Linked DNA regions of Actinomadura rubteroloni. The main gene of each other region encodes a partner of the protein of the gene in region 2 in a complex. Links are inferred from orthologs where the notes say so. Each region holds a gene or a part of one and is shown on either strand. Other genes may lie near its edges.

What was found. Proteins that work in one complex are often made in the same cells at the same time.
Region 1: the proteins of pcrA (region 2) and uvrB are in contact, whole or in part, in a crystal structure (PDB 7EGT), measured with the Thermus thermophilus proteins. The link is inferred for Actinomadura rubteroloni from one-to-one orthologs. Residues at the interface, in WP_096412145.1 of Thermus thermophilus: His654, Arg656, Phe657, Gln666, Asp668, Glu669, Lys680, Arg681, Leu682, Ser683, Lys685, Tyr686, Ala687; in WP_096411307.1 of Thermus thermophilus: Glu23, Leu25, Arg26, Asp27, Gly28, Glu29, Arg30, Phe31, Arg55, Glu326, Asp327, Phe328, Glu379, Ser382, Gln383, His398, Gly400, Arg401.

Annotation. Positions count from the first base shown.
Region 1 is NZ_MTBP01000002.1:261,546-265,693, forward strand. What follows is about bases 1-2,952. They hold uvrB (excinuclease ABC subunit UvrB), read right to left. Parts: upstream 2,560-2,952; coding sequence 442-2,559; downstream 1-441. Other genes in these bases: BTM25_RS12605 (cyclase family protein), read right to left, coding at 1-228; BTM25_RS12615 (sensor histidine kinase), read right to left, coding at 2,662-2,952. Outside these bases: more of BTM25_RS12615, read right to left, coding at 2,953-3,900; BTM25_RS12620 (hypothetical protein), read left to right, coding at 4,027-4,148. UniProt on the Escherichia coli protein: The UvrABC repair system catalyzes the recognition and processing of DNA lesions. A damage recognition complex composed of 2 UvrA and 2 UvrB subunits scans DNA for abnormalities.
Region 2 is NZ_MTBP01000002.1:1,736,559-1,741,930, forward strand. Bases 1,055-4,035 are described here. They hold pcrA (DNA helicase PcrA), read right to left. Parts: upstream 3,690-4,035; coding sequence 1,419-3,689; downstream 1,055-1,418. Other genes in these bases: BTM25_RS19500 (hypothetical protein), read right to left, coding at 1,055-1,349; BTM25_RS19510 (PIG-L deacetylase family protein), read left to right, coding at 3,778-4,035. In the rest of the region: BTM25_RS19495 (cytochrome P450), read left to right, coding at 1-899; more of BTM25_RS19500, read right to left, coding at 888-1,054; more of BTM25_RS19510, read left to right, coding at 4,036-4,509; BTM25_RS19515 (SRPBCC family protein), read left to right, coding at 4,606-5,064; BTM25_RS19520 (TIGR03564 family F420-dependent LLM class oxidoreductase), read left to right, coding at 5,102-5,372. UniProt on the Escherichia coli protein: A helicase with DNA-dependent ATPase activity. Unwinds DNA duplexes with 3'-5' polarity. Translocates on single-stranded DNA with 3'-5' polarity. Initiates unwinding more efficiently from a nicked substrate than double-stranded DNA.

The DNA.
Region 1 (4,148 bases), 1.5 Mb from region 2 along the record:
GCACGGGCACGCCGTCGTCGACCGCTCCATCTCGGCCGGCACGGCGACGTCCCAGGCGCACGACACGCTCCGGCCGTGGCGCACCGCCCGCGCCGCCGCCAGCCGGACCTCGTCGGTGATGTGGTTCAGCGTGCCGCGCTCGTCGTCGTCGCCCCACCGCCCCCAGTTCGACAACGTGTCGAAGTACCCGAGCACGTCGTCCTGCGTGGGCATCGTTCGCTCTGTCATCCCAGCCGACTCCTCTGGTCACACGGATCGAAATGTCGCGCGCAGCGCGTCCCGACCCTTCCCAGCCTTACCGAGGCCCGCTGAACCGGCGCGGACGGCCGTTGAAAGAACTGCGGAAACTCCGGACGGAATGGCGACGCGGCAAGGCCACGGACGGCGCCCATCAGCGACGCCGGTGCGCCGTTTCCGATCGCCGGGCCGGCCGGCGCCGGATCAGCTCACGCCCGCTTCCTTCATCTCGCGCAGTTCGCGCTTCAGCTCCTTGATCTCGTCGCGGAGACGAGCGGCGAGTTCGAACTGCAGGTCGGCGGCGGCCTGGTGCATCTGCTCGGTCATCTGCTGGATCAGCGACTCCAGTTCGGCGCGCGGGCGCTCGCCGACGAGGTCGGCGGCGTGCCGGCCCGCCTCGCGGGTGCGGGACGCCAGCCCGGGGACGGGCGCCTTCCCCCGGCTCTGCTGCCGTCCCGCGCCGCCGATCAGCGTCTCGGTGTCGGCGTCCTCGCGGGCGAGGGAGTCGAGAATGTCGGCGATGCGCTTGCGCAGCGCCCGCGGCTCGATGCCGTGCTCGGCGTTGTAGGCCTCCTGCTTGGCGCGGCGCCGGTCGGTCTCCTCGATCGCCCGCTGCATGGACGGCGTGATCTTGTCGGCGTACATGTGGACCTGGCCGGACACGTTCCGGGCCGCGCGGCCGATCGTCTGGATCAGCGACGTCTCCGACCGCAGGAAGCCCTCCTTGTCGGCGTCCAGGATCGCGACCAGCGACACCTCGGGCAGGTCGAGGCCCTCGCGCAGCAGGTTGATCCCGACGAGGACGTCGAAGTCGCCCGAGCGCAGCTCGCGCAGCAGCTCGATCCGCCGCAGCGTGTCGACCTCGCTGTGCAGGTAGCGGACCTGGATGCCGAGTTCGAGCAGGTAGTCGGTGAGGTCCTCGGCCATCTTCTTGGTGAGCGTGGTGACCAGGACGCGCTCGTCCCGTTCGGTGCGCTCGCGGATCTCGTGGACGAGGTCGTCGATCTGCCCCTTGGTGGGCTTCACGACGATCTGCGGGTCGACCAGGCCCGTCGGGCGGATGACCTGCTCCACCACGTCGCCCTGGACCCGGCCCATCTCGTACGGCCCGGGCGTCGCGGACAGGTAGATCGTCTGCCCGATGCGCTCCAGGAACTCCTCCCACTTCAGCGGCCGGTTGTCCATCGCCGACGGCAGCCGGAAGCCGTGCTCGACCAGCATCCGCTTGCGGGACGCGTCGCCCTCGTACATCGCGCCGATCTGCGGGACGGTCTGGTGCGACTCGTCGATGACGAGCAGGAAGTCCTCGGGGAAGTAGTCCAGCAGCGTGTTCGGCGCCGTCCCGGCCGCGCGGCCGTCGATGTGCCGCGAGTAGTTCTCGATGCCCGACGACGTGCCGACCTGCCGCATCATCTCGATGTCGTAGGTGGTGCGCATCCGGAGCCGCTGCGCCTCCAGCAGCTTGTTCTGCGCCTCCATCACGGCCAACGTCTCCGTCAGCTCGGCCTCGATGTCGCGGATCGCCCGTTCCATCCGCTCGGGACCGGCGACATAGTGCGACGCCGGGAAGACGTACAGTTCCTCGTCCTCCGACAGCACCTCGCCGGTCAGCGGATGGAGGGTGGCGAGCTTCTCGATCTCGTCGCCGAACATCTCGATCCGGACGGCCAGTTCCTCGTACTGCGGGATGATCTCGATCGTGTCGCCCCGGACGCGGAACGTGCCGCGCGTGAACGCCAGGTCGTTGCGGCTGTACTGCATCGCGACCAGGTCGCGGAGCAGCTTGTCGCGCTCGATCTCCTGCCCGACCCGCAGCGTGACCATCCGGTCCACGTACTCCTGCGGCGTGCCGAGGCCGTAGATGCACGACACCGACGCGACGACGATCGTGTCCCGCCGGGTGAGCAGCGAGTTCGTCGCCGAGTGGCGCAGCCGGTCCACCTCGTCGTTGATCGAGGAGTCCTTCTCGATGTAGGTGTCGGTCTGCGGGATGTACGCCTCGGGCTGGTAGTAGTCGTAGTACGAGACGAAGTACTCGACGGCGTTGTTGGGCAGCATCTCGCGCAGCTCGTTGGCGAACTGCGCCGCGAGCGTCTTGTTCGGCTGCATGACCAGCATCGGCCGCTGCACCTGCTCGGCGAGCCAGGCGACCGTGGCGGTCTTGCCGGTGCCGGTGGCGCCGAGCAGCACCGAGTCCTTCTCGCCGCGCCGGACGCGCGCCGCGAGCTTCTCGATCGCCTGGGGCTGGTCGCCCGAGGGCTTCATCTCCGTGACGACCTCGATGGGCGCCACACGGCGCTTCAGGTCCGTGACAGGCCGCATGACCACCCTTCCGCGCGGGCCGCGCCGGACGTTCCGGCAACCGGCTCACCACACTCTATGCAAGAGGTACGACAATCCCGATCGGCCGATTATTTCCGCAGGTCAGGACGCCGGAAGCGGCAGCCGGGCGGTGACGGCGTAGCCGCCGCGCGCCCCGGGCCCGGCGGCGAACCGCCCGCCGAGCGCGGTGACCCGCTCGCGGAGCCCGACCAGGCCGTTCCCGCCGCTCGGCAGGCCGTGCTGGGGCCGGGCGCGCGGCGGCTCGTTGACGATCTCCACCTCGACGGCCTCGGGCAGGATCCGCAGCGCGACGGACGTGGCGGCGTCCCCGGCGTGCTTGTGGACGTTCGTCAGCGCCTCCTGGACGATGCGGTAGACCGTCCGTCCGACGGCGGGCGGCATGGGCCGCTCCTCCCCGTGGACGTCCAGCTCCACCCGCAGCCCGGTCGCGGTGGACTGCCCGACCAGGTCGCGGACCTCCGAGACGCCCGGCACGTCCGACGACATGGCCTCCTCGCCCTGCCGCAGCACCCCGACGACCTGGCGCAGTTCCTGGAGCGCCTGCCGGCCCATCTCGCCGATCACCACGGCCGTCTCGGCGGCGCGCTCGGGGTCGCGGCCGGCGATGGCGCGCAGCGCCCCGGCGTGGACGACCATGACGCTGACGCGGTTGGCGACGACGTCGTGCATCTCGCGGGCGATGCGCGTCCGCTCCTCGGCGCGGGCGCGCTCGGCGAGCAGCCCCTGCTCGCGCTCCAGCCGCGCGGCGCGCTCCTGCAGCGAGGCGAGGAGCTGCTTGCGCGCCCCCATGTAGAGGCCGAGGACGAGCGGCAGCGCGCTGAACGCCAGCCCGAACCCGGCCTGCGCGACGAACGACCCGTCCGCGTCCGTGGGGCCGGTGAACACCAGCGACACCGCGTAGCCCGCCCCGGTGACGGCCAGGGCGGTCCGCCGCGACGGCGCGTACGCGCCGAGCGAGTACAGGATGACGAGCACGGCGAAGCCCGCGCCGCCGGTGGCCGTCCCGAACACCAGGGAGAACAGTGCGAGCGTGACCGGGAACCGGCGCCGGACGACGATCGCCAGCGCCGCGACCGCGCCGCACGCCGCGACGACCACGGGCGGCAGCCAGAAGTGCCGGTAGGCGAAGTAGAGGAACAGCCCGTCCACGACGGCGAACCCGACGGCGAGCGCGATGTCCAGGACCGCCGACCGGACCGTCGGCCAGCGCAGCGCGCGGGCGCACGGGGCGAGGACGGCGAGGATCCGGGCACGGGCAGGCGTGCGCCCCGGCGGCGACGCTGCCGCCCGGGGCGGTGCGTCGAACCCCCGCCCGTGCATGGTCAGGACCCTATAGCCCCCGGTGGGCCCCCGTGGCAAGGGCCGCCGCCCGTCCGCGGCCGGTGGCCGGTGTCCCCGGCCGTGGTTACGATGTCCGCGCCGACAAGGACGGGGATGCCGCCAATCATGACCCGATTCGCCGTGTGGCTCGGGAAGAACGCCGATGCCTTCGTCGCCCTCGTGATCGCCGTGGTCGTCGCGGTGCTGGGGCTCGGGGTGAACATTCCGCACGAGTCCGAGGTGACCAA
Region 2 (5,372 bases):
AGGCCGACCTGCTCGGTCAGTACGCCAAGACGCTGCCGCTGCTGGTGTTCAACGAGATGTTCGGCTGCCCGCCCGACATCGGCGACCGGCTCGTCTACGGCATGAGCGGCATCTTCGACGGCATCGACGCCGAGAAGGCCAACGCCGAGCTGACCCGGGCCGTCGCGGACCTCGTCGCGCTGAAGAAGGAGCATCCGGGCGCGGACGTGACGTCCTGGCTCATCCACCACCCCGCGCGGCTCACCGACGAGGAGCTGATGCACCAGCTCATCGTGCTCCAGGGCGCCGGGACGGAGCCGGAGCAGAACCTCATCGCCAACGGGCTGCGGCTGCTGCTGTCGGACGACCGGTTCGCGGGCGACCTGTCCGGCGGGAGCCTGCCCGTCGAGGACGCGCTCGACGAAATCCTCTGGACGGACCCGCCGATGGCCAACTACGGCGTCACCTACCCCGTCCAGGACGTCGAGATCGGCGGGGTCCACCTGCCCGCCGGCCGGCCCGTCGTGATCAGCTTCGCCGCCGCCAACACCGACCCGGCCAAGGAGTCGGGCCCGCGCACCGGCAACCGCGCCCACCTGGCCTGGAGCGCCGGCCCCCACACCTGCCCGGCGCGCGGCCACGCCCGGCTCATCGCGTCCGTGGCCCTCGAACGCCTGCTGGACCGCCTGCCCGACCTGGAACTCGCAGTCCCCGTGGACGAGCTGACGTGGCGCCCCGGCCCCTTCCACCGCGCCCTGGCGTCCCTCCCCGTCCGCTTCCCCCCGGTCCACGCCCCCGCGCCCCGGCAGTACGCGACCCCCACGCCCGCCCCGGCCCCCACTCCGACGTGGACCCCCGAGCCCCGCCGCTCCTGGTGGCAGTCCCTCACCCGCTGGTGGCGCGGCGAGTCACGCGGGTAGCTCGCCGGCTCCGGGCAGCACGCGGTGGCCGCGCAGCCGGGTGAGCGTGGGCCGGCGCGGGGTCGCGCCGACCTCCAGGCGCAGGCGCATCGCGGTGAGGAGCGCGGTCACCGCCCCGACGGACGCGAGGAACGCCAGGACCGGCACCGCGCCCTCGCCGGCGACGGCGAGCAGCGCGGCGCAGAGCACGGAGAGCGCCAGGCCGGTGATCGCCGACGCGCGCAGGGTCCGGCGGAGGCGCAGCGTCCGGTCCAGGGACAGGACGCGGACGGTGAACGTCCTGCCGCACGTCGCGCAGCGCACGGGCTCGTCCCGGCGGCCGTGGTCGGGCCGCTCCAAGGCGAGCGGATGCACCGCCCACCGGTCGCGGGTGACGACGACGCCGGGGGTCGTCGAGATGAGATGCCCGTAGCTCAGGCCGATGTACGGGCCTAACGGTCGTCCGGCCATGCCTCCTCCTGGAGGTGCGGTGCCCCGAACGCTAGTCGCGTCCGGGGCGCCGCACCTGGCCGGATGAGGTCAGAGCTTCTCGACCGGGGCGAAGCGCAGGACCAGGCGTTTCACGCCGTACTCGCCGCCGAAGTCGACGCTGGCCGCGGCCTTGTCGCCCTCGCCGTCCACCGCGACGACCGTGCCGAGGCCGAAGGCGTCGTGGGTGACCTTGTCGCCGGGGGTCAGGGACGGGACGGCGCGGTTGCCCGGGCCGGAGGCGAAGCCGCGCGCGGCGGCGGCCGTCAGGGCCGAGGGGCGGGACGGCTCCTTGCGCACCCAGTCCACCAGCGCCGTCGGGATCTCGGCGAGGAACCGCGACGGCGGGTTCACCTGCGGCGTGCCCCACGAGCTGCGCATCGACGCCCGGCTCACGTACAGGCGCTGGCGGGCGCGCGTGATGCCGACGTAGGCGAGGCGGCGTTCCTCTTCCAGTTCCTTCGGGTTGCTCATCGCGCGCAGGTGCGGGAAGACGCAGTCCTCCATGCCCGTGAGGAAGACGACCGGGAACTCCAGGCCCTTCGCGGTGTGCAGCGTCATCAGCGTGACGACGCCCTGGTCGCTCTCGGCGGGCCGCTCCCCCGGCGGGACGGGCGCGGTCTTCGCGCCGCCCGGGATCGAGTCCGCGTCGGCGACCAGCGCGACCTGCTCCAGGAACTCGACCAGCCGGCCGGTCGCGTCGCCGTCCTCGACGCGCTCCTCGTTTCGATCCTCGAACTCGCGGGCCACCGACTCGAGTTCGCGCAGGTTCTCGATGCGCGTCTCGTCCTGCGGGTCCTTGGAGTTCGCCAGTTCTTCCAGGTAGCCGGACCGGGTGAGCACCGCGTCCACGATCTCGGCGGGCGTCCGGGCGGGCACCAGCTCGCGCAGCCCGTCGATCAGCGTGACGAACCCGCGCACCGCGTTGATCGACCGCGTCGCCATGCCGGGGACGTCCTCGGGGAGCCGCAGCGCCTGCCAGAACGAGATCCGCTCGCGCGACGCGTGCGCCTCGACGCACGCCTCGGCGCGGTCGCCGATGCCGCGCTTGGGGACGTTGAGGATGCGGCGCAGGCTGACGGTGTCCTCGGGGTTGGCGAGGACGCGCAGGTAGGCCAGCAGGTCGCGGACCTCCTTGCGCTCGTAGAACCGGACGCCGCCGACGACCTTGTACGGCATCCCGACCCGGATGAAGATCTCCTCGAACACACGGGACTGCGCGTTCGTCCGGTAGAACACCGCGACGTCGCCCGGACGCGCCGCGCCCGAGTCGGTCAGCCGGTCGACCTCCTGCGCGACGTGCGCGGCCTCGTCGTGCTCGTTGTCGGCGACATAACCGACGATCCGGGCGCCTTCCCCCTGGTCGGACCAGAGCCGCTTGGGCTTGCGGTCGGCGTTGCGCTCGATGACCGCGTTCGCCGCCGACAGGATCGTCTGGGTGGAGCGGTAGTTCTGCTCCAGCAGGATCGTCTTCGCGTCGGGGTAGTCGCGCTCGAACTCCAGGATGTTGCGGATCGTCGCGCCCCGGAACGCGTAGATCGACTGGTCCGCGTCGCCGACGACGCACAGTTCGGCCGCGCCGAGGCCCTCGACCGGCGCGGTCAGCTCGCGGACGAGTTCGTACTGCGCGTGGTTGGTGTCCTGGTACTCGTCCACCATGACGTGCCGGAACCGGCGCCGGTAGTACTCGGCGGCCTCGGGGAACACCTGGAGCAGGTTGACCGTCATCATGATCAGGTCGTCGAAGTCCATCGCGCCCGCCTGCTGGAGGCGCGCCTGGTACATCTCGTACGCCTCGGCGAGCGTCTGCTCCATGTGGGTGGACGCGCGGGACTTGAACGTCTCGTAGTCGATCAGCTCGTTCTTCAGGTTCGAGACCTGGGCGCTGAACGACTTCGGCGGGTACCGCTTGGGGTCCAGGTCCAGCTCGCGGCAGACCAGGGCCATGAGCCGGGTCGCGTCCGCCTGGTCGTAGATCGAGAAGCTCGTCGGGAACCCGAGACGCTTGGCCTCGCGGCGCAGGATCCGCACGCACGCCGAGTGGAACGTCATGACCCACATCGCCCGCGAGCGGGGGCCGATCAGGGCGTCCACCCGCTCCTTCATCTCGGCCGCGGCCTTGTTGGTGAAGGTGATCGCGAGGATCTCGCCGGGGTGGACGTCGCGCTCGGCGAGCAGGTAGGCGATGCGGTGGGTGAGCACGCGCGTCTTGCCCGACCCGGCGCCCGCGACGATGAGCAGCGGTGATCCGGCGTGCTCGACGGCGGCGCGCTGCTGCGGGTTGAGGCCGTCCAGCAGGGGATGAACTTCGGTCTTCGACATCGCCGTCGAGTCTACGGGCCGGGACCGACGGTTTCCGTCCGTCCGCCCGTCCCGCGCTTCTGTCGGGGGCGCCTTCTAGGCTGGCCGGGTGGCGAACGTACTGGACGACTCCGAGATCAGCCGGGCCCTCGTGGTGATGGCCCACCCCGACGACGTGGACTTCGGCGCGGCCGGGACGGTCGCGCGGTGGACCGCGCGCGGCATCGAGGTCGTGTACCTGCTCGTGACCGACGGCGACGCGGGCGGCTTCGACGACGACGTGCCGCGCGAGCGGATGGCCCCGATGCGGCGGGCCGAGCAGGAGGCCGCGGCGGCGGTGGCGGGCGTGCGCGACGTCCGCTGGCTCGGCTACCCCGACGGACGGGTCGAGGCGACGCTCGCGCTGCGCCGCGACATCGCCCGCGTCATCCGCCAGGTGCGGCCGGACCGGGTGCTGACGTCCAGCCCCGACCGGGACTACACGCGCATTTCGCCCAGCCATCCCGACCACCGGGCGGTCGGCTCGGCGACGCTCGACGCCGTCTACCCCGACGCGCGCAACCCGTACGCGTTCCCCGAGCTGCTGGCCGAAGAGAAGCTGGAGGCGTGGACGGCCCGTGAGGTGTGGCTGAGCGCCGGCCCGTCCGCCGACCACCACGTGGACGTGACCGACGAGTTCGACACCAAGATCAAGGCGCTGCGGGCGCACGCGAGCCAGACCGAGCACATGGGCGACCGGCTGCCGGAGATGGTACGCGAATGGCTCACCGCGAACGCGCAGCGGGCCGGGCTGCCCGCCGGACGGCTCGCCGAAGCGTTCCTCGTGGTGCCGACGGCCTGACCCCGGCGCTGTATCGGGGCCCACAAACCGCGGACTCGCTTGTGGGCCGTCCCCGGACATGGTTACGTCGGCTTGGTCCGTACCCGGGGAGCCGCCATGACGTTGACGTTCGAGACCTCCGCCATGTCCACCGCGCCCGCCGCCGAGATCTTCAAGCACCTGGCCGTCGCGGCGGCGTGGAACTCCTGGGGGCGGTTCCCGACGAAGGTGCACCGGACGCGCGCGGGCGACGGGACCGGCAACGGCGTCGGCGCGGTGCGCAAGGTGCTGCTGGTGCGCGAGCGGGTGGTGACGTTCGACCCGCCGTCCCACTACGGATATGTGGCGCTGGCGGGGCTTCCGCTGCGCAACTACCGGTCGGACGTGTACCTGGAGCCGCGCGCGGGCAACACGCGGATCCGCTGGACGGCGGAGTTCGAGCCGAAGGTGCCGGGGACGGGCCCGGTCGCGCAGCTCGTGGTGGACCGGATGCTGACGTCGTTCGTCCGGCGGCTCGCGCGGCACGTGGAGCACTGCCCGGCGAACTGCCCGGCGCGCGATCCCGAAGCAATTTGATAGGAATAGTCGACTAAGCGTCGGTGTTGGCGCGACCATGAGCCTTGGTGTCGTGCTTTATCCGCCCGAGTCCGGCAATGCCGTGGACGGCGTCGTCGCCCATGCCCGCGAGGCCCGGGACGCCGGTCTGCGCTCCGTCTGGTGGGGCCAGCGGTTCGACTACGACGGGATCGGCCTGGCCGCCGTCGTCGGCCGCGAGGTCCCGGACGTGCGCGTCGGAACGTCCGCCGTCCCGATCTTCGAGCGGCATCCGATCCTGGTGAACGCCCAGGCCCAGACCGCCCAGGCCGCGACCGGCGGACGGTTCC